3 regions of the Alkalihalobacterium sp. APHAB7 genome follow, and region 3 is predicted to be linked to each of the others. Evidence: riboswitches for the same ligand, from Rfam matches in the RefSeq annotation. Region 3 holds a riboswitch; each other region holds the start of a gene.
What was found. Region 3 has a riboswitch for cobalamin ahead of ACNSTQ_RS08770 (acetyl-CoA hydrolase/transferase family protein). Riboswitches for the same ligand answer to the same signal wherever they lie in the genome.

Region 1 (7,947 bases), on a different contig from region 3:
CAATTAAAGCGACGTTCCAAGTTCTTTCTGATAAGTCAATGCAACAGCTTCGAAAGTATGGCTGTGTGGCAGATAAGGTTCAAGAAATAGGAGAAGCAGCTCATTTTTTAGTTGTCGGCGAAAAAAAAGCGGTAGAAGCATTTACAAATACAGACACAATGATTACCCATGAAAACAATATTACGAACGCTTCGCAAATTGTGTTGCAACGATTGATTGATGATGAGTTATTATCAACAATTATCATTCCTAGTGCAAAATCAGTACTAGAATTAAAAAATGGGGCAGAACAAATTTCATCACAGTTTTTTACGGGCTTATTAAAATTAGAGGTAATCTGCTTTGGAGAAAAGTCTGCTCAAGCCGCATCAAGTGCTGGATTTCATGTTAACCATGTTTTAAATGAACCATCTCATTCTGCTTTGGTCGATCACTTGCTCAAGCAATCTCAGATTGAAAGTATGTAAGGAAGAGGGTGTAAAAGATGGATGGTGTATTATATATTGGACATGGCTCAAGAGTTAATGCAGGGAATAAACAATTTCTAGTGTTTATCAATAAGATTATGGAGATGCTGCCATTATCAATCAAAGAGGTTGCGTTTATCGAATTAACAAAACCTACAATACTAGAAGGAATTAAAAGTTGTATTGAACAAGGAGCGACAAGAATATTTGTTCAACCTGTTTTATTACTAGAAGCGGGGCATGCTAAAAAAGATATTCCTGACGAGATTGAAAAAGCAAAAGATCTTTACCCTGAAACTCAATTTATATATGGCTCTCCTATTGGAGTCGATGATCGTATGGTCGATATCGTATATGACCGTTTACAAGAAAAAGGCTTTCAAAAAGAGACGAACGATAAAGCAAAGGCTTCTGTTTTACTTGTTGGAAGAGGCAGTAGTGATATGGAAGCAAAGGCTGATTTTGAGGAAATTGCTGGACGATTAAAAGAGAAGCTGGGTTTAAAGCAAGTAACCCCTTGTTATTTGGCGGCGACTACTCCTCTATTTGAAGACGGCTTAAAAAAAATACTAGAGGAAGATAATGAGGTCATCTATGTTATGCCGTATTTACTATTTACAGGTGTACTAATGAAAAGAATGGGGCGAGCCATTAAAGATTTACAAACAACTGAATATAAACAAGTACATCTATGCAATTTTCTAGGGTATCACGAGCAGGTTAGAAATTTAATTTATGCGAAAACGATAGAGTTAATGAAAGGTAGTCCACATGAGTTTCATGCCAATTAGTTTAAATCTCAAGGATAAGGCAGTCGTCATTATTGGTGGTGGAAAAATCGCAGAGCGAAAAGCTATAAAAATAGTAAGTTACGAGGGTAAAGTTACAGTCGTGTCACCACAATTAAGTGAGAAGCTAGCAGAGCTAGTTCAAAACCAATCTGTACACTGGATCAAGTCTCCGTATAATAAAGTTTTTTTAGATCAAGCATTTCTAATCATAGCAGCTACAAACGATCCGGAAGTAAATTTAACAATATATCAGGATCGAAAGCCGAATCAATTAATTAACATCGTAGATCAACCTGAATTAAGTGATTTTCACATGGTGTCAACATTACATAGAGGGAAGCTAACGATATCAGTTTCAACTGAGGGAGCAAGTCCTATGTTGGCTAAGAAGATTGTAAACCAACTAGATGAAAAGTATGGACAAGAATATGAAGGGTATGTTGATTTTTTAAGAGTGTCGCGAAAAGTGATTATAGAAAGTATTAGGGATAAGAAGGCTTGTCACCAGTTTCTTAATGAGTTAATCGCCGATGAGGTCATCTATAGTACGGAGAGAGAAATATGGTTTAAGAAGCGAATGCAACAATACTTGAAGATACAAGGAGAGTAGTCATATTGGCTGCTCTTTTTTACTGGTAACAAACCTTCAACCTCGAAGTATTTAGTCTTTAGGTCTTAGAAGTTCTTTAACTATCTAATCTAATGGTAAATAATTCTTGTCAATCTTTCTGTTTAATGTTAACTTATACTAAAATGATAGTTGACAAAGGGTGGAAAAAAATGACGATAACAACATCAACAAAAAGCACTTGGGAACAGTATGCAGATAAAGCTTTGAATGGCGAATTATTAACAATCGAAGAAGGGGTAAATATTCTTCAAGCTGATGATGATGAGGTTTTACCAATTATGCAAGCTGCTTTTCGTGTTAGAAAGCACTATTACGGAAAAAAAGTTAAACTTAATATGATTTTTAATGCAAAGAGTGGGTTATGCCCAGAAGACTGTGGATATTGCTCACAATCGATCGTTTCTACGGCTCCTGTTGAAAAATATTCATTACTAGATAAAGAGACTCTTATTGCTGGTGCAAAAGAAGCGATGAATCGTAAAGCTGGTACATATTGTATTGTTGCGAGCGGGCGAGGTCCTACTGAAAAAGAAGTTGATCAAGTTATTGATGCGGTTAGTGAAATTACTGCCACAATGCCATTAAAGATCTGTGCATGTTTAGGAATTTTAAGTGATGAAAAAGCTAAAAAGTTAAAAGAAGCAGGGGTTCATCGTTATAACCATAACCTTAATACACATAAGGACAATCACACAAACATTACTTCTACTCACTCTTATGACGACCGTGTAAATACGGTTGAAGAAGTAAAGGCAGCAGGTATGTCTCCTTGTTCTGGCTGTATTATCGGGATGGGTGAAACCGATGAGCAAATTGTAGAAATTGCTTATTCGTTACGAGAAATTGATGCTGATTCCATTCCAGTTAACTTTTTACATGCGATTCCAGGAACTCCGTTAGAAAATTACAAACGTACGAAACCGATGAAATCCCTAAAAGTACTTGCGTTGATGCGTTTTATTAACCCTTCAAAAGAAATTCGTGTTTCTGGAGGAAGAGAAGTAAACCTTCGTACATTACAACCGTTAGCATTATTTGCTGCAAACTCTATATTCGTAGGTGACTATTTAACTACGAAAGGTCAAGCAGTAACTGAAGACCATAACATTATTGAAGATTTAGGTTTTGAGATAGAAGAGTGTGCTCTATAATTAATCGACAATTTTAGATATTTTTAAAAATGGCTCTTTTTACAAAGATTGTTGCTTCGTGCTTTTGGACCGTAAGCCAAGCAAATGCTTGGCTCTTCACGCTATGCGTGAAGCTTTTGAAAATAAAATAGCCGTTCAGACAAATGAATTTGTCTTGAAAAGGCTATTTTATCTTCAAAAAACGGTCCAAAAGCAACAAAGTTTACGCAAACAGCCTTAAAAATAGATTGACAAACCTTTATCTTTTCAATTAATCTTTTAATACAATCACATATGTTGGGAAAGGGTAAAGATTTTAACATATTAAAATCTTTAAAAGGGAAGTTCGGTGAAAGTCCGACGCGGTCCCGCCACTGTAATTTGGTTGTAGTCTATTAAGCCACTGTTCTATGAATGGGAAGGAATAGATTGCAATAACCATAAGCCAGGAGACCTGCCTTTTCTAACAACACTGTCTGACCTACGGGAGATAGGGAGGTGTTAGAGAGCGGATTTTCTGTATTTAGTATTCATGCGGATTATTTTATTTAGAAGTTATAAGCATCTCTAACCATTACTCTATGGTTAGGGGTGCTTTTTTATTTCGTGTATTGACTTGGTTTATACCTCTAAAAATTAAATTAACCATTAAAGGAGAGATGTAGATGCAGCGAGGTAAGTTATTAATTATCGGATTTGGTCCTGGTAGTGAACAGCATATGACCTTTAGAGCGAAAGAAGCGATTGTAGAAGCTGATTCCATCATCGGTTATAGTACATACGTTGATTTAATTCGTCCGCTAATTACAACTCAAGAAATTGTCAGAACTGGTATGACAGAAGAAGTGACCCGGGCACAAGAAGCTGTTCGCCAAGCGGAAACAGGAAGAAAAGTTGCCGTCATTTCTAGTGGGGATTCAGGGGTTTATGGTATGGCTGGCCTTGTATATGAAGTTCTCATCCAAAAGGGCTGGCAAGAGGAGACGGGTGTTGAGGTAGAAATTATACCTGGCATATCGGCTATTAATTCCTGTGGTTCGTTATTAGGAGCGCCGATCATGCATGATGCCTGTACAATCAGTTTAAGCGATCATCTAACACCGTGGGAATTAATTAAAAAGCGGGTAGATGCTGCTGCCGAAGCAGATTTCGTTATTGCGTTATACAATCCACGAAGTGGGAAAAGAACAAGACAAATTGTTGAGACACAAAAGATTTTATTAAATTACCGTTCGCCAAAAACACCAGTTGGATTGGTGAAAAGTGCTTACCGAGAAAGAGAACAAATTGTTATTACCGATTTAGAGCATATGTTAGACCATGAAATCGGGATGTTAACCACTGTTATTATCGGAAATAACTCTACGTTCATTTATGACGGAAAAATGATTACTCCAAGAGGGTATCAACGGAAATATACGTTGAATGAGACTGAACAACACCTAAAACCACATGAACGGTTAAAGAAAGCAGCAGAACCGTGGGCACTTCATGGAGGCAAGGAAGATGAAAAAATAACAGCTGACAGACCGCTCAGTTCGCGTATGTTAGCAGAAGAGGCAATTTCAAAGCTAGAAATTAAAACAAAACCTTTAGAAAGTGACCAACAACAAGGTGTCTCTTTTCAACAAGAAGATATTTTTGAGTTTGCGGTTTCACCAGGGATTGCTAATAAAAAAATAACGCCGAAACAATTGGCGACATTGGTGGAAACGGTAGGAGATGAAGCAACACTTGAGTATACCCCGGATCACTTAATCAAAATATCTGTTAAGACATCTAACCCAAATGAAATTGCGGAGAGCTTAACAAGTGCAGATTTTTTATTGCTCCCAATAGGTAAAGTGGTCAACATAAAAGCATGTGATTTTTGTGATGGTGAAAAAGCCGATTCTATTCCACAAGTGGAACAACTTCAAAAACGAGTTGGTGGAATGTCTGTACCCAAGCAAATGAATATTGGATTTAATGGCTGTGGAATGGCTTGCTATAGCGCACCTACAAATGATATTGGGATCATTTATCGTAAGAAAGGGTTTGATCTGTTTTTAGGAGCTAAAACGACCGGGAGAAATGCTCATGTCGGACAACTTGTTGCTGAAGGGTTGGAAGGCGAAAAGCTTGTCGACCTTGTTGTTAGGATCGTAGAAGATTACAAAAATCGAGGATTACCTAATGAACGGTTTCATAAGTTTTTTAAACGAGTACAAGTTGTTGAAGGGTTTTATTACAAGGAAGTTCCCGAGCAAGTGGTAGTAGATATGGCTTGTGGGGATTAAAAGACAGTTCTGAATAAAAAAGGAGGAAGCGCAATGAATGCAATTTTATTTATCGGTCACGGTACAAAAAAGCGGGAAGGTAATGAACAACTGCTTCAATTTGTTGAGTCAATGAGAGGTGATATACCGTATCCAATCGTTGAAACTTGCTTTTTAGAGTTTTCCACTCCGACGATACGTGAAGGGATAAAGCGATGTGTGGATCAAGGAGCAACGAAAGTCGCACTCGTTCCAATGATGTTTTTTTCAGCGGGGCATGCCAAAATTCATATTCCTGTTGAAATTGATGAAGCGAAAGCCATGTATCCACATGTTGAATTTACTTATGGTAGACCAATCGGTGTTCATGATAAAGTGTTTGATATTTTACAATCACGTCTGCATGATGTTGGCTTTTCTAACAAGAAAGGAAAAGATGATCTCGGCATTTTGTTAGTCGGCCGTGGCAGCAGTGATGCAGATGCGAATAGTGAACTATACAAGATAGGTAGATTGCTTTCTGAAAAATTAGGGATGGTTAATGTCGAACTGTCATTTATTGGTGTAACTTCACCTACAGTTGAAGAAGGTGTTGTCAGATCCATAAAGCTTGGAGTGAAGAACATTTATATTATTCCTTACTTTTTCTTTACAGGAATATTAATGGACAGAATGGCTGAAAAGCTTCAAGCCTTTCAAGTTGAGTATCCAGAATTACATTTCTCGATGACTGAATTTTTTGGTTTCCATCCTATTCTGAAAACAATTTTTGTGGAGAGGGCACAAGAGGCACTGCAAGGGGAAGCAAAACTCAATTGTGATGTTTGTTCTTACCGGATACATGCAATGGAACATATGGATATACATCATCACCACGACCATGACGACCATCATGGACATACTCATCATCACACCCATAATCACGAGGTTCAAAGGTAGGATGAAAAATGATTTATATAATAGCTGGGACAAGTGATGCAAGGGAATTAGCGATAACACTAAGAGATGCAGAGCATGGCATCATTGCTTCGGTCGTAACAGATAATGCAGCCATTTCTCTTCGCGAAGCGAATATTGATACCGTTGTTGGAAGACTAACCGCTGAAGAAATGGCGGTGTTTATTGAAAAAAGAAGAATACAAATGATCGTCGATGCTTCTCACCCATTTGCGGAAGAAGCATCGAAAAATGCAGTTGAAGCGAGCCGTCTCTCACAAGTACCTTATATTCGCTATGAACGGGAAGAGTATCAAGGTCATACTGGTCAGATTATGAATGTTTCTTCTTATAAAGAAGCAGCACTACTGGCCAAAGACAAAAAGGGTACGGTTATGCTTACAACTGGAAGTAAAACACTTCAAATTTTTACAGAGCACCTATTGAATGTAAATGGGATTCGATTAATTGCAAGGATGCTTCCACGTAAAGATAACATGGAAAAATGTGAGGAATTAGGCGTTGAACAAAAAAATATTGTAGCGATTCAAGGTCCTTTTTCTAAAGAGTTAAACATCGCATTGTTTAAGCAATATAATGTAACACTTATGATCACAAAAGAAAGTGGAAAGGTCGGTTCTGTGGATGAAAAAGTTGAAGCGGCAAAAGAACTAAACATACCGATTGTAATGATTTCAAGACCTAAAATAGACTACGGCATCGTTTGTAGATCTTATGAGGATGTTTTAGAAATGATAAATCAAAAAGTTGAGGTGTTATAAATGGATTTTCAAACAGAATTTAAGCCATTAACTGTACAACCACAAGAAATTGAAGGGTTAAGTTTTCAGATGATCACTGACGAGTTAGGTGAACACGATTTTACGGAAGAACAATATCCAGTCGTTCAACGCATTATACATGCGTCTGCTGATTTCGAGTTAGGGCGTAGTGTTGTTTTTCACCGAGATGCAGTTCAAGCCGGTATTCAAGCCATTCGTTCGGGAAAGAAAGTAGTTGCTGATGTACAAATGGTTCAAGTGGGGATCAGTAAGCCGAGGATTGAAAAGTTTGGTGGTAGTGTTCAGGTTTATATATCTGATCAAGATGTCATGGAAGAAGCCAAACGTCTCAATACGACACGGGCGATTATCTCCATTCGCAAAGCTATTAAAGAAGCTGAAGGTGGAATTTTTGCCATCGGGAATGCACCTACCGCATTACTCGAGTTAATTCGTTTAGTAAAGAACGGTGAGGCACGACCAGGACTTGTTATAGGGATGCCAGTTGGCTTTGTATCAGCTGCTGAATCGAAAGAAGAACTTGCTAAATTAGATATTCCATTTATTACGAACATCGGACGTAAAGGAGGAAGCCCAGTTACTGTCGCTGCGTTAAATGCATTATCAATTATGGCTGAAAAGCAGGGATAGAATATGAGAAAGAAAGTTGAAAAAGACCCGAAGGATATGCGGCATGGATATACAACAGGTGCTAATGCAACGGCAGCAACAAAAGCCGCTTTACTTTCACTCATCTTGCAGAAAGAAGTGAGACAAGTGTCCATTCGTTTACCTAATAGTGATGTGGTAACTTTCAACATGGAAAATGTACGGTTCACTGACCGTAAAGCAAGCGCAACCATCATTAAGGACGGTGGGGATGATCCTGACGCGACCCACGGAGCCCAAATTATTGCAACCGTTCAATTAAGTCATGATGAAGGAGTTCATT
Region 2 (7,947 bases), on a different contig from region 3:
TTATTAATAATAATTCCTTGAACACGCTTTCTATCTTCTTCAGATAAAAGCTGAAGCGTACCGACAACACTAGCAAATACACCGCCTCTTTCAATATCAGCAATTAAAATGACAGGTACATCTGCTAATTGTGCCACCTTCATATTTACAAGCTCACGATCATTTAGATTTACTTCGACAGGACTGCCTGCTCCTTCAATCACTAGATATTCATAATTTGCGGCAAGCTCTGTCAATGCATGTTGAATCGCTTCCATTCCTTTTTGGTAAAAACGTTCGCGATAGCTTCGTCCTGAATAAGTTGAATACACTTCTCCAAACAAAACAACTTCAGAATCCATCGTGCTGCGCGGTTTTAATAATATTGGGTTCATATAAACACTAGCTTCCGTTTTGGCAGCCTCTGCTTGCACTCCTTGCGCCCTCCCAATTTCTTTACCGTCAACAGTTACATAAGAATTATTTGACATATTTTGTGACTTAAAAGGAGTTACTCTATTATTCTTTCGAGCAAGTATTCGACACAGCGCAGTAACTAGAACACTTTTGCCAACGTCTGATCCTGTTCCTTGGAGCATGATTCCTTTCATCCGACTTCCACATCCTTTTTTAATATCGGAATACCACCTTCGACTAAATAAGCTTGATGACTTAACGATACAATTTTTTGATGAAGAACTCCCATTAACTTCATATAAGCAATTGTACTTTCATCGTTTGGAATTATGTCTTCAAACAGTTCATTGGTCACCACAATACATGGTATTGGACATTGTTGTATTCCCACAAAAGTATCTGAAAGACGCAAAAGTAATTGTTGCTGAAATAAAGCCTCTTTCCACAGCTCTAATCCTTGGTCAATACTGCTAAAGAACTCTGCTGTTATTAGACCTGTTAAACAATCTAAAATGACAGCATCACCTTTTTTAAAGTTAACCATTAACTCCTCAATATGAGTGCTTTTTTCATGAGTGACATAATCTTTATCTCGCAATTGTCGTTCTTCAATGTGCCTATTAATACGATCTTCCATTTCCGTATCACTTCGTCTACTCGTCGCGATATAATGGATAACACCTTTTTCACTAACCTTACTTTCTGCCACTTGCAAAGCAAATGTACTTTTCCCGCTTCGCACTCCTCCAGTAATAAAAACGATCATTGCTGTGTCCACCTTTCTAATACATTTAACAGCATGTCATTTTCAGCCCGTGTTTTAATCGCTAAACGAATATACTTTCCTTCAAGCCCTAAGAAATTATAAGTGTGACGAGGGATGATTCCATTTTCAATCAAAAAAGTAATGAGAGGATTTAAATCGTCATTTGATCCTTCAGGTTTAAGTAGATAAAAGTTGACTACAGATGGAGAAACTTCATAGCCTATTTGTGATAAAACATGGAACAGCCATTTTCTCTCTGACCTAATAAATGCTCTTGTTCGAATGGTGTGCTGTTCATCACTTATACATTCAAGTCCAACTTGTTGTGCAATACCATTGACACTCCAAGGTTGCTGAAATCTTTTAAGCTCATTGACTATCTCACTATCCGAAATCAAATAACCTAATCTAAGCGAAGGGATCGCATACATTTTTGTTAGTGACCTTAATATAATCATGTTTTGAAAATCATTTATGTAAGGCAGGATGCTTATTTCTTCATCACTAAAATCATAAAATGCTTCATCCATAATAACAGTTACATTATTTTCTTTTGCCCTTTGTATTAACCTTAGTAGAATTGTCTGCTCTACCATTGTTCCCGTAGGATTATTCGGCTGGCATAAAAACATCGCATCAACATCTTTTATTGCTTCTAATAGACCTTCCAAATTGAATTGCCAGTTGTCATCAACAAAAAGTTGAAACCTTATTACTTCACATTCATAAGCAAGACAGGCATCCCGATATTCTGAAAACGTTGGCTCTACGATGAGTATTTTCTTTTTACGAAAATAGTTTGCAATTAATAAAATTAGTTCAGCCGCACCATTACCAATTAATAACTGGTCGATAGATATGTTATTTTGCAGAGCTAACTTTTCTCGTAATTTAGAAGCATAAGGGTCAGGATACGTATGAATAGTTTCTGCAAACCCCGCCCATTTTTGCAGGACAGCTTTAGGTACACCTAATGGGTTCACATTTTCACTAAAGTCGATTGAATTTTCTTTCAATTGTAAACCTAACGCATTTACAAAATATTGTGGGTTTGCACCATGATTAGGTAAAACCATAATAAAATCCCTCCAATCAACCAAAGCGTAAATACAAAAGAAATAACGGTATTATGCATGATTTGAATCGCTTGCTTTATATGTAATGAGGAAATAGGCATCGTTGAAATACCCATTTTTGCACGGTTAGAGATAATACCTTTATATTGATTTTGTCCACCAAGTTGTATCCCTAGCAAACTTGCAACAGCGGCTTCACCCCAACCACTATTTGGACTTGGATGTTTTTTCGCGTCTGTCCATAATATTTGAAAGCAAGTCCATTTTCTCTGATTTGAGAAAGTCCGGTTAAACAAAATCATAAGTATTCCAGTTAACCTACTCGGAATAAAATTCAATACATCATCGAACTTAGCTGAAGCCCATCCAAAATCAATATACTTTTCATTTTTATAACCAACCATTGAATCGCACGTATTTACAGCCCTATAGAGCATTGCAAGTGGTGCTCCTCCTATTAAGGCAAAGAAAAGTGGCGCCGTTACTCCATCACTTGTATTTTCAGCTACGGTTTCAACAGTTCCACGAATGATCTCAGTTTCGGGAAGGTTTTCAGTATCTCTTCCAACAATATAAGATAACTTTAATCGCGCTTGTTGAATATTACCTTCTTCTAGCGGGTTTAACACTTCCTCTGCAGCTTCTTTTAAGCTGCGCTGGGCAATCGCAAATGAAATAATAATCGCTTCTATGATTACACCAATCCAAGGGTGGATGAAGTAGGCTAAGATAACTGGAACAACTGTAATAATAACTACGATCGAAATAATGATAAGTAAAAAGAAAAAACCCGTTACTCTTTTCTTCCCTCCACCGTTTAGCTTACATTCAAAAAAAGAGATCATCTTTCCTATCCCGACAACTGGGTGTGGAATATTTCTAGGATCTCCTATTATTCGATCAATCACTACAGCTAAGGAAAGTGCAATTAAATGGTACATAACAAAGCTCATTGAACTCTCCTTCTTTCTTTGTTCCTTTGAACAGCCTCATAGGTTGCTTCATACACCGCTCTTGCAATCGTCTTTCCTAATGGTGTAATGGTTCCTGCATAAGGCTGTTCGTTCCCTGTTTGTGAAGCAGCAACCATAATACTGTCAGTAGACGTTCCTGTCGCAAGAGTTTTTGTTTGTGGATCTTTAATATCCTGATCAAACAGTGCTTTTGCCTTCGCTTCTGTTGATGTCATCACCGCCTGAACGAAAGCTGCATCTGATAAGTGACCTTCTACGAATATCCACGTATTAATCGTTCCAACTGTTTGCAAAGCATTCTTTTGCAAATACGCCATTGAGGCATCAACTGCATTTGAAACACCAGCAGTTACAACAACGAAAACAGTGAACTCATCTGTCGAATACGTCTTAAAAGAACCATCTTCCAATATAGCTGCAGTCATCATTCCTACAGCCCCTTCATAATCAATTTCGAGATTACTCAGATACTGTTTATACTCACTTTCTGCACAATCACAGTTATAATCTTTATGAACATGACGATTAATGAATGTTGAATTCCATCCAAACCCTGCACCAATGACAGCTGAAGAGTAGGTTTTAAGTGGTGTAGGACTCGAAATGAAAATATATTCTTGTTTTCTTTCAATTTTCAACCGATTAATGAGCGACCGCTCGGTAGATACCGATTGCTTTGGCTGAAGTGTAATAAGTGGACTTGGAACAGATGGGTGTTCTCTTCTCCCTACTTTAGCTTTATACACTTCTTGTAATCTTGTTTCATTCATAACATGTGCTGGACGGTCAAGTGAGCTAACTGTTCCTTCATCAAGAAGTAAGATACGATCACAATACAGACTTGCCATATTTAAATCATGTAAAATCGCAATAACGGTCAATCCTTTTTCTCTAGACCACTGTTTCAATGAGTCTAGCAAGCTCATTTGGTACGAAATGTCGAGGTGATTAGTAGGTTCATCAAGAAGTAGTATTTTCGGTTCTTGTGCTAAGGCACGTGCTAGCATGACACGCTGGCGTTCCCCACCACTTAATGAATGCAGAGGTATATCTTTAAATTGATATACTCCTGTTAATTTCATCGCCTCTCCGACAATTTGTTTGTCTGTTTTAGTTGCAACTTGAAACCAGCCTTTTTGATGCGGATAACGTCCTAACTGAACAACTTCTTCAACTGTGTAAGAAAAAGAAGTATCTGATTGTTGGGGTAACACAGCCATCTGTCTAGCTAATTCTTTTGAGCCATATGCTAATATATTTTTATTCTCAAGAATGATTTCACCTGATTGTGTAGGTATTAATCCACTAACCATCTTTAATAACGTCGTTTTCCCACTACCGTTTGGACCGAGGATTCCAAAGATTTCCCCTTTAGAAACTGAGAATGAAACGTTCTTAATTATATTGACATTGCCGTACCCACCACATATGTCATTCACTTGTAACATCCTGTTCACTCCCATCCATACAGATTATAATCTATGACGTTGTCGGATTAAGATGATTGCAAAGACTGGACCACCGACAAGAGCCGTTATGACTCCAATAGGTAACTCGGTTGGAGCAATTAATGTACGGGCCACTAAATCAGTAAGCACAAGAAATCCTCCACCAATTAAAACAGATAGCGGTAATAGATGACGATGATCTGGCCCCCAAATTAACCTAGTTAAATGCGGAATAACTAAACCGACAAAACCAATCGTCCCAGAGACTGCTACAGCTGATCCAGTTAACAAAGCCGCTCCAAATAAAATCAGCATTTTCCGAGCTTGAATATTAACTCCAAGATGCTTAGCCGTTTCTTCTCCAAAAGCTAGTGCATTTAATTCTTTAGCATTAAAAAGCAAAATCAAAAATCCGGCTAAAAAAAACGGAGCAATTAAATACACATAACTCCAACCTCTCATCGAGACGCTTCCCATTAACCAACCAATGATTTGTCTTAATTCTTCGCCTGTTAAAGCGATCATTAGTGAAATCATAGAACCTAGAAAAGAACTTAAAATAATTCCGACTAAAATCACCGTATGAGCAGCCATCGAACGATTAAGTGCTCTAGCAAAAAAAATAACTAAAAATAATGTAATAAATCCAGATAAAATACTAATAACTGGTAAGGTAAATGCTCCTAATATCGGTATGCTAATACCAAAAAACAAAACCGCAACTGCACCAACTGCCGAACCAGAGGATACTCCAAGCGTATAAGGATCAGCTAATGGATTTTTTAAAAAGCCTTGGAAAGCAGCCCCTGCTAATGCAAGGGCACCTCCAACGAACATTGCTAATAAAACGCGTGGAAACCTTATCTCCATTATAATATTTACATACATCGGATCTACTTCTGCTGCTATAGGTAACCCGATCCATTCTCTTCCTAGAACCGTTATCACTTCAAAAAATGATATAGGTACGCTACCAATAGCAATGCCTAAAACAACCGAAGCAAATAAAAAGGTAAAACAAATTATATAAGCAAGTACTATATTAGTTTTCGAAAACATCTGGGTAAATAAATTTTGCAAGTTTTTCGACCCCTTCGACTAAGCGAGGACCTGGGCGTTCTACAATATTAGCTTCAATATTAAAGACTCTTTCGTTTTTAACCGCTTCTACTTCAGTCCAAGCTGAACGTGCTAATACGTCTTCAACTGCATTCTCCATACCTTCAACATGACCATAAGTTGTAATGATCACATCTGGATTTAGAACAACAGCATCCTCTTCTGTAAACATCGGCCAACCTTCTTGTTCTCCTGCAGCGTTTGTTGCATTAATCATTTCCAGCATCTCATGCATAAACGTTCCTTTTCCGGTTGTATACATATCAGGAGCTGGCCAAATTTCTACCCATACAGTAGCTTTATCAGCATCCTCAATCTCACTTGCTTTTGTTTGTACTTCAGTAATTGTCTCTTGCATTGATGTTATGACATTATTAGCCTCTTCTGACTTTCCAACTGCGTTTCCAATCATTTCAATAGAATCATATAATTGCGCAAAAGAAGAAGCATTATTTACTACAAGTACTTGGACCCCTGCATTACGAATTTGATCTAAACCTTCTGCGTTGTTCATTTCATTCGCTAGTACTAAATCTGGATTTGCAGCGATAATTTTTTCTACATTAAATTCCATTCCACCAATTGTCTCAATATCTTTTACTTCCTCTGGGAAGTCATCATTATCTGTTACCGCAATGACACGATTAAGCGCTTCAAGTGCATAAACAATTTCCGTATTACTTGGAACTAGCGAGATTAATGTTTGTGGCTCTTCTTCGATGACAATCTCAGTTCCTGTTGCATCAGTAATTGTTAACGGAAAAGCCACGGCTTCTCCACTACCTGTCGTTTGCTCTTCTGTTTCTTCCGTCGGTGCTTCTTCTGTTTGTGGCTCTTCTTGGTTATCTGTGCCACATGCTGTTAATAAACCAACAATAAGTAATGAAGCTACTAACCACATATACCATTTTTGCATGTTCTCCAACCCCTTTTAAGTTTGTATTTCTTTTTGTATTCAATGAAAGAATTGCAAGAAAGGAAAGGAAAGTATGTAAAAAAATAAAGCTCTCCTTCAAAGGGAGAGCTTCGGTTTCAGTTTAATAGATCCCCTAGGTAACACTTGGATGCTAAAAACATTCCATTATGTGTCGTTCTCATTAGAACAAGGGGACTCTTTTTCAAGAGTCAGATCTTATCACACTGCTTACCTTTTCCGCGAAGGTTACACAATACTTTAAGGCAGGTCTCCTGACTCGTACAATGATACCTCTTTACCTTCCCATCAAAGATGACAGTGGTTTATTAAAGAGTATTCGTACTTACAGTGGCGCGACCGTGTTGGAATTTCACCAACTTCCCTTTTCACACTCGTGTGAGTGACCTTAAAGCTAACTAACTATTCAATTCATTGAGATACGACTTAATTATACAAAATAATAGATAATTCGTCTATATAAACTTACACACTCGCTTTTAAGTTAACAGCTTGTGCAAACTTTCTACCAAAATCTTTGCACGTTTCTTCTTCACCATCCGGGCCTAGCTCTATTTTAAGCCCCGGCTGTACGATTTGACCATTTCTTTCATCAATCATTGCTTCTAATAAATCTACAGCACCACAAAAGATATCGTATGCTGTATCTCCAGATCCAAAAACTGCAAATTGTTTATTAGTAAAATCCAGCCCAGCCATTTCATCATACAAATCTAAAAATTCATCAGGCAGTTCGCCGTCTCCCCATGTATAAGCACCTAAAATGATGGAATCGAATGCATTTAATTGGTCAAGGTCACAATCAACAACATCTAATTTCGTTACGTTCATATTTTCCTCTTGCAAACCTTCTTCAATTAAATCGGCAATCGCTTCTGTATTTCCTGACATACTAGCATAAACAAGTAGAACCTCACTCATGTTAACATTCCCCTTTCAATCTATTAATTTAAGACTAAATGACTTTTTAAATGATGTCCTTTCATACGAAAGATGCCTTCTCTTTCAACTGCAACTATGTATTCTCCATTTTCAACTTAACAAACAGCAGTAGCTCCTCGGACAGTACTTTTTATCATGTTCATTAACAATTCCTCCATCAATATTAACAATGAAAATCATTTTCATTTATATAATAATTGAAAATGATTTTCATTGTCAACAAGTAAATGTATAAAGCTCATCGAGTAGGAGGAGGTGATTAACCTCCGACCTCTCACACCACCGTACGTAC
Region 3 (7,947 bases):
GACATAGCGAGGAATACTATAATCAAACTGTAATGACTTCACAAACCCACCCCCTGAGAAGCATGGATATAATCTCCTTAGTATCTAATATTTTTGACACTCCTCCCAATTTTATGCAGTAAAGGAGAGAAATTTTACCAAAAGTAGTCGTCAAATTAAATATTGGTTGTTAATAAAAGTTCTTAGAGTATGAAATAGGTAATATATAAGGTTGGGAGGCGCTTTGGTTAAAAACGTGCAGAAAAGTTCCTCTCAAAAGGCTTTAATAAAGTGGAGGGGTTAAAGTGGTAAACGATAAATGTAATCAGTTTAGTGATAGAGTGAAGTGGGGGGGAGGTTTGATTTGGTAGAGGGGAGTCCGTAGAATTGAAAGAGGTTGTTTGATGAACTCCACCTATAAGGAGAAAGAAAGAAGAATATTTGTATTACAGATTGGCAGTTGGATCACCGTGCTCATCGTAATACCATTCATCATGAAGAAGGTGTTCATACTCTAACTCAAATAGTGCGATTAGAAAGGTAGATACTTGTTCAATAATCTTATTCAAGTTAATAACCTCCTCTAAAATATTCTTATTAATTTGTGCAAGAAATACGAGTTTATACATGAGAAGATGATTTTTGTAATTTACTTTTCAAGAGAAAAGGTAAGTAAAGAAGAGTAAACATGAGAATGACAATTACTTCGAGAGAGAGAATATACCATGGGTACGGTCCGAGCCAGTCAAGAATGCTTGGGTTATCTGGTTTCCTTGCTAAAAACATATAATTAGCACCAGTAAAGTAATTAATCCAAAAAGCAATAAATGCAAGGCTGTTTAGAAAAATGAAAGATCGAACTGCGGATTTCCATGTAACCGTATAGTTTAGTACCCAGATCATATAGAGAATAGCAAGGATTATGGCGATGTGAGCAATAAAAAAATGTAAAAATCGATAGTGCGGGAACGTATAAAATAATTCGGGTGTAATTAATGCTTGTAGGGCACCACCAATACCGAAAAAGTAAAGGACTTCAAAAATACGATAAGAACATGTAATTAGCATGAAGGAACTTAAATAAATGCTAATTGTACAAAGTTGCAGCGGTAAATTGAAACGGATATCCCATAAGCCAATAGCGATACTCCAAATAATAATACTAATTTCGGAAAGGACAAGAACAGCGAGTAACCCCCACCGAACATGAGCCATGTAACTCTTATGCCGATGAACAAACATCCAAACGATAGACAATGCAAATAATAGTAATGAAGCTACGTGGGCAGGAGAAAAAAATACCGTTCCCTTCATATAGGCTGAAGGATCAAAAAAATCCACGATCATGAATCATACCACCTAGTAATATAATATTAATCAGAGGGTACCACGTACCTTTAATAAATTAAAGGGTTAATAATTTAATGAGTTAATGGACAAACGGTGCCAGGTACCTTTAGGAAGGTACCTGGCACCGTTTGTTTTATTGGCTGGATGAGTGTTGTTTGGTTTTCTTCTTTTGGCGTTCTTCTTGTTCTTCGAGTTTTACGTCTTCTAGTGGTGGTTCGTCAATTGGCATAATCATCTGGTCTCGCTCTAACTGCTTGTCCCAATCTTCCTTAAATGCATGAGATTTTTTGTTTCGTTTTTGGAGTTCTAGTTCTTTTTGTTTATTTTTCATCACTTATCCCTCCTTATTCATCTGTACCCGTGAAAAATTTGTAGTAAACATTGGATTTTGTGGTATTATGGTAATCTAAAAGAGGAATTTTATAGAGCTTTATCTAAATTGAATTATACGGATTAACCGTAAAAATAAGATCGACAAGGACAAGGACTTTGAAAGGGGAATACATGCGTTTTAAACAATTATTTACGACTGCTCTGCTACTGAGTGTTTTAGCATTCTTTGTTGCCTGTGAGGAAGATAGCGAGCAGTTAACACGAGAAGAAATTTTACAACACTCAATTGAAGCAATGAAGGAAGTTCAAGCTTATTCTTTTGAAATGGATGCCATTACGAATGAAGCTGATATGGGAACGTTAATCTCCTACTTGAGTGGGACAGCGAAAGTCGAGCCACTCGAAGCTCATATCAAACGGTCATCGAAAATTTCAGGAACGACAATGAGGTCAGAAGTCTATATCACAGGTGGAGAAACGTACTTTTTAATGGACGAGGAAAGTGATTTGTGGATTAATGTATCACCTGAGATCCATGCTCTTGAGCCAGCAAAAGAAATTGAACTTATATTAGAAAATATCGATTTATTTCATTTTACAGAAGATAATAATGGCTACCGCTTTTCCATTTCCACTAAGGAGGATGAAATGCTGACCTTATGGAAGGGACTGTTTCCGTTTTACTATGTGATGGATGACCCGCTCTTCCACACGATGATCCATACGATCCGAACAGAAAACGGTCCTGCTTCATTTACTTATGAAATGATCATCGATAAAGAAACGTTTCACCGCACGTCGGCAATGCTGGAATATACCTTTAGTATGAGCATTCTCGATTTGGATGCTGAAAATGATGAAGTTGAAAATAAGATGGTAGAAACATTATATATTTCTTATGACGCATTAAACGAAACAGATGATGAGGTAACGGTACCTCAAGGGGTTATTGAAAATGCAAAAACGTACGGGGATATTCTTTTAGGGGATCGTGACCCTTTAAAAGAGGAAGCTGGATTTCTTACTGGGGAAAAAGGTAATAGCGACGGAAATCACTTAAATGGATCGTATTTTGCAACCGATGGGGAAGCTGTTTATTACTCCAACTGGATGCAAGAAAGTGGAATTTATAAATGGACAGATGGACAAGAAGAAAAGGAACTTATTTCTGATGTACTAGCTAAAGATTTAAATGTAATGGGAGATTGGCTGTATTATTCAGATGAAAGAGACCGCTTCAACGTTTATCGGATGAAAAAAGACGGAACAGAAGTAGAAAAAGTATCAGATGACTATGCGATAGATTTACGTGTAATGGATGGCTGGATCTTTTATAAAGCAAATAATCCATTAAACAATAAACAATCTCTCTATATGGTTTCTGAGAAAGGTGTTAAGATCCAACTGATCGATGATCTTTTCCGATATAACATTTACGAGGATCAAGTCATTTATCAAACAGAACCAAAAGGTATTCTTTACGTCGTAGGAATTGATGAACTGGGTCAAACACATCCTCCAAGAGTGATTGATTACCCGGTCAGGACGTTCATAGTGGAAGACGATTGGGTTTATTTTGAGAGCGCATTAAATGGTGCCAAGCTTTATCGTGTTCGACTCGACGGGACTAGTACAGAACAACTATCAACCGATGAGAGTCAAGGCTTTAATGTGGCCGGAGATGCCTTATACTTTACAAATGTTACAGAAGATCATAGTTTATATAAAATTGATTTAAATACATTAGAAGCTGAAATGCTCGATGAACGAGGATCACATATTCATATTATTAACGGTCGTCTTTATTACTCTAAGCATATTAGTGCAATACAGCTCGGCTGGTTCCAAATGGATCTCGATGGAACGAATATGGAGCGTGCGCCGTTTTAATCTATTAAGTAGTAGAGTCTGACTAAAAATGGCCTCTACAACTATAAGAAAAAGCGACGAAGGGAAAAGTCCCCTTTGTCGCTTTTTTAGTACACTCAATTAGCGAACTTCCAATGTTCAACGGCTTGTTTAAATGCAGCGTCTAGTGAGTCGATCTGATCGTCAAGTTCCTCACTTTCTGAAAGATCTTTTTTCAAACTTTCATAGCTTTCTAGTAATGTGTTAAAGTCGGGCTTTGTTACGAGAATGCCTAATAAATGATTTAAATAATATTCTGTATAATTTTCCATGGTCTAACCTCCTTGTTTAAAGATATCCCATACGCTGAGCTGTAAACGTAAGCTCCTCACGAAATTTAGGGTGGGAGATGTCAATCAACGCCTGTGTACGTTCTGAAATGGTTTTATTTCTTAAGTGGGCCACACCGTATTCCGTCACGATAAAGTCAACATCGTTTTTAGAGGTTGTCACGACAGATTTATCATGTAGGTAAGGAACAATCTTTGAGATTTGCTCGTCTTTAGTTGTCGAATGTAAACAAATAATTCCACGGCCATCCCTGCATAATGTCACACCTTTTCCGAAATCAGATTGCCCGCCAGATGAAGAATAATAATTTCCTTTCACCACTTCTGAATTACATTGCCCTAAAAAATCGACTTCAACAGTACCGTTAATCGTTACAAACTGTTCCAATTGAGCAATTTGCTTAATACTGTTCGACTCGTTAACTGGAATCATACATAGGGCAGGGTTTTCATGCATGAACTGGTAGAGTCTCTTGCTGCCAAAAGCAAAGGTAGCAGTTGAAATTCCTTTGTAAAAAGGTTTATTTTGATTTGTAATTGCGCCGCTTTCGTATAAATCTACTAAACTGTCAGGGAACATTTCGGTATAAACACCCAAGTTTCTAAAGTCTTTTAAGTGCTCCATCACGGCATTTGGTATGGATCCAAAACCTATTTGGATTGTGTCACCATCTTTAATTAAGTTAGCAATATTCCGTCCGATCGCTTTATCTTTTTCAGAAATGACCGGTTTCCCAGTTTCAGCTAACGGGGAAGTGTGTTCTACAATGGCCTTAACTTGTGATATATGAATTTGATTTTTACCATACGTTCTCGGCATATGATCATTCACTTCAACGATAATTGCTTTCGCATGGTTGACCAAAGTTGCTGTATAATCACAATTTGTACCTAAGGAAAAATAACCTTCGTTATCAATCGGTGACACTTGAGCGATGATGATTGGATTTTTGACTCTTGTTTTTAACATCTTTGGCAAGTTGGAAAAGTGATTAGGTAAAAGATCAATCATCTGTTTAGCATAAGATTCCCGTTCATGTGAATTTAAAAACATGGATACAATCCTAAGTTTATCTTTTGCTACAGGTACAACTTTTCGAAGAGAGAGCATTTGATAAAGTGTATTGTTTTCAAGACCTTCGAAATCTACTAATGCTTCCATTAAAGCTGGCGGTTCCCCGACAGCGATAGGAGCTATGATCTCATCACCTGGTTCAATTAATTGAACGGCTTTGTTTGCACTCATTACTTTTTCTTGATAGGTTGATAGCATTAACATGCAGTATTCGCTCCTTATTGTCATCTTTTATGTACGTAAATAAAAAACACACTCCCATATATTAATGAGAATGTGTATGTTTTAGGTCGAATCCTTTGCTATCACAATCAAAGCTTCCATCCAAAACACCTCCCCATCCTCGTGGGTAAATAACAGTGTTGCTCTTTAATGGCAGGTCTCCTGGCTTCGAATCAACACATGTATACATCCTTCCCATCTTAAATTGACAGTGGACTAATTCGTACGCATGCTCCTCGTTACAGTGGCGGGACCGCATCGGATTTGCACCGACTTCCCTTTTAAACTTGTTCAACAAGTACCATAAAGCACAATATTCTGTTTGTTGGATTTTATTATAACACTACGTTTTTAGAAAATACAATTAGTAATTTTAATGATAGTATGTTAAAAATCTGTAATCCCGTTTTAGATAATATATAAGAATACTCGCTAAATCGTGTATAATTTGGTAAAGAACACGGGGGTTATAGGAGGGGAAACAAGTGATTTATGAACTGAAATCTGAAGAGTTTCCCAAGTGTCAACCATTAGTGATAAAGGGTAAACATATAGAAATTCAAGCAATAATAGCTGGAAATAATCCCGGTCGTATTTTTGTAGATAACCGATTCGATCCTACTAGCGGGTTCGTTTGGTTTGGGAATCTAGACGGTTTTGCTTTTATTGGGAATGTAAATAATGAGACATTTACTAGAGAAGTAGATGCGTTTTTTAATAATGAAATCATTGGTGAAGCGAAGAGACTCGGACTCCAATGGTTTGAAGGCTTTGGTCACGATCCAAGCTGGGATTCTGCTATTGAGAAGATGTTCAACAAAAGAAACCTTGAAGCTTCTAAACAAAGAGTCTATCTAATGTCTAGAGAAACATACCAAGTGGATCGAGAACCACAGATTGAGCAGACCTATCTTGTTGAAAAATTGACGGCTGAACGGTTAGCTTCAGAAGTCTATCAAAAAAGTCCTTTCCTTCAAAATAAGCTTTTACATTTTTGGCGTTCAGAAAGAGAGTTTCTAGAAAAAGGTCTAGGTTATTGTATTGTATATGAAAAGGAAATCGTTAGTGTTTGCTTTTCCGGTTTTGTTGCTAACCAATATCATGGTATAGATATTGAAACCGTTCCACATCATCAAGGAAATAAACTAGCCCGAAAACTTGCTCATAGATTTGTAAAAGACGCCCTCGTTCAAAACCTTGTCCCATATTGGGATTGTATGGAAGTAAATGCACCTTCATTATCAGTGGCAGAAAGTGTTGGTTTCGAGTTACAGTATCAATATACCGTTTATGAATTCCCGTTTACATAGGTGTAATTGAGCTTGCTGCTTTATATACAGAGCACCTTTAAGAAAGGAGGGGAAGTTATGCCTGATTGGTCTTACCATGTCCTCTTTAAGCCGTTACTTTCTAGGCTTTCTCCTTACCATTCGAGAGAGTTTATTCATAGGGGTATGAACCGAATATCGTCAGTTCCAGGTGGACATCATTTAATCAACTTCCTTGGAAGAGAAGAGTCTTCGCCGGTACTTATGAAAGAAGTCGACGGTAATCTACTGAAAAACTCGATCGGTTTGGCTGGAAAAGTGGACCCGATACTATCTGGAACGAAGGCATTTACGAATTTAGGTTTTGGATTCATAGAAATCGGACCGGTAACAAAAGAGCCTGATCTAAAAGGTGAATTTCCAATCATTCATGAAAAAGATAACTATATAGAATTTCCGCAACACTACGAATCTATTGGTCTAGAAAAGACGTTGCTTAAGTTAAAAAACTTGCAGCGAAAACAACCCGTTTTTATTCGAATAGCCGGGAGTGAAGATGACCAGTCTGCGATCATGAAAGCATTAGAAGATAAGGCGGACGCATTTATTCTAGAGTTCAACACTAGTATTCCAAATACATCCCATTCAACGAAAAAACCGATTTACCTAGCAATGAAATCCAATCAACTAAACGGAGAAACGTTCCACTTAATCAAGGAACAGTTCAACGGGATCGTATTAGATGATCAGCTGAACAAAGACGATCGTTATAATTTAACGGAGCATTTAAAAGCAATACGGTATCTAAAAAAACATCATTTTAATAAAACAATCATTACAGTTGGCGGGGTGACTGAGCCTGATGATGCATTAACTCTATTTCATGCAAATGTAGATTTAATCATGCTTTCTGGCGGGTATGTTTTATCCGGACCGGGTCTGACGAAACGCATTAAAGAAGCGCAACTTTCAGAAATGGAAAACATTGAAACTTCGCACCAAGGGTGGCTGTGGTATTTTTTATTCGGATTATTGATTATGATAGGTGGACTTATGACACTATTCATTAGCATGTCTGCAATCATTCTCCCGTATGATGAATATTTTTTACAAATGAATCGGGAAACGATCTATGGGTTTAATGAGCGTATCCTTTATTTTATGGCACATGATCGAATGACACTCGCCGGAACGATGATCTCAGGTGGGATCGTTTATATGGGGCTAGCAAGGTACGGTATACGTTTGGGATTGAAGTGGGCAAAGCAAGCATCGGATGCAGCGGCAATCATTGGTTTCCTAGGTATCTTTCTTTTTATCGGGTATGGCTATTTTGATTGGCTTCATTTAGTGTTTTGGCTCGTTTTATTGCCGTTTTATGTAGCGGGCTTTGTGAAGACAAAACGAATGAACGGTACAGCAAAATCGACAAATCGAACAAATCATAGAATTTGGAAGCAAAGTTTATTTGCTCAGCTTGCCTTGGTTATCCTCGGCTCCTCATTTGTATTAGGTGGTTTCA

Region 1: another riboswitch for cobalamin. It lies ahead of cobJ (precorrin-3B C(17)-methyltransferase); the one in region 3 lies ahead of ACNSTQ_RS08770 (acetyl-CoA hydrolase/transferase family protein).
Region 2: another riboswitch for cobalamin. It lies ahead of ACNSTQ_RS11690 (ABC transporter substrate-binding protein); the one in region 3 lies ahead of ACNSTQ_RS08770 (acetyl-CoA hydrolase/transferase family protein).

What each region holds. Positions count from the first base shown of each region.
Region 1 covers NZ_JBLWFS010000007.1:111,439-119,385, forward strand. Annotated here, with positions in the region: gene cobA (uroporphyrinogen-III C-methyltransferase) at 1-467, shown strand, start outside; gene ACNSTQ_RS09535 (sirohydrochlorin chelatase) at 485-1,258, shown strand; gene ACNSTQ_RS09540 (precorrin-2 dehydrogenase/sirohydrochlorin ferrochelatase family protein) at 1,239-1,868, shown strand; gene bioB (biotin synthase BioB) at 2,039-3,040, shown strand; cobalamin riboswitch at 3,308-3,496, shown strand; gene cobJ (precorrin-3B C(17)-methyltransferase) at 3,685-5,298, shown strand; gene ACNSTQ_RS09555 (sirohydrochlorin chelatase) at 5,332-6,216, shown strand; gene cobK (precorrin-6A reductase) at 6,225-6,995, shown strand; gene ACNSTQ_RS09565 (precorrin-8X methylmutase) at 6,996-7,646, shown strand; gene ACNSTQ_RS09570 (cobalt-precorrin-5B (C(1))-methyltransferase) at 7,650-7,947, shown strand, end outside.
Region 2 covers NZ_JBLWFS010000009.1:159,030-166,976, forward strand. Annotated here, with positions in the region: gene ACNSTQ_RS11660 (cobyric acid synthase) at 1-590, opposite strand, end outside; gene ACNSTQ_RS11665 (bifunctional adenosylcobinamide kinase/adenosylcobinamide-phosphate guanylyltransferase) at 587-1,162, opposite strand; gene cobD (threonine-phosphate decarboxylase CobD) at 1,159-2,238, opposite strand; gene cbiB (adenosylcobinamide-phosphate synthase CbiB) at 2,196-3,191, opposite strand; gene ACNSTQ_RS11680 (heme ABC transporter ATP-binding protein) at 3,188-4,660, opposite strand; gene ACNSTQ_RS11685 (FecCD family ABC transporter permease) at 4,685-5,740, opposite strand; gene ACNSTQ_RS11690 (ABC transporter substrate-binding protein) at 5,703-6,695, opposite strand; cobalamin riboswitch at 6,940-7,119, opposite strand; gene ACNSTQ_RS11695 (flavodoxin) at 7,179-7,634, opposite strand.
Region 3 covers NZ_JBLWFS010000006.1:170,271-178,217, reverse strand. Annotated here, with positions in the region: gene ACNSTQ_RS08800 (zinc-dependent alcohol dehydrogenase) at 1-42, opposite strand, end outside; gene ACNSTQ_RS08795 (hypothetical protein) at 426-548, opposite strand; gene ACNSTQ_RS08790 (TIGR02206 family membrane protein) at 601-1,326, opposite strand; gene ACNSTQ_RS08785 (hypothetical protein) at 1,463-1,660, opposite strand; gene ACNSTQ_RS08780 (DUF6612 family protein) at 1,834-3,552, shown strand; gene ACNSTQ_RS08775 (hypothetical protein) at 3,648-3,842, opposite strand; gene ACNSTQ_RS08770 (acetyl-CoA hydrolase/transferase family protein) at 3,859-5,139, opposite strand; cobalamin riboswitch at 5,292-5,478, opposite strand; gene ACNSTQ_RS08765 (GNAT family N-acetyltransferase) at 5,643-6,467, shown strand; gene ACNSTQ_RS08760 (dihydroorotate dehydrogenase) at 6,525-7,947, shown strand, end outside.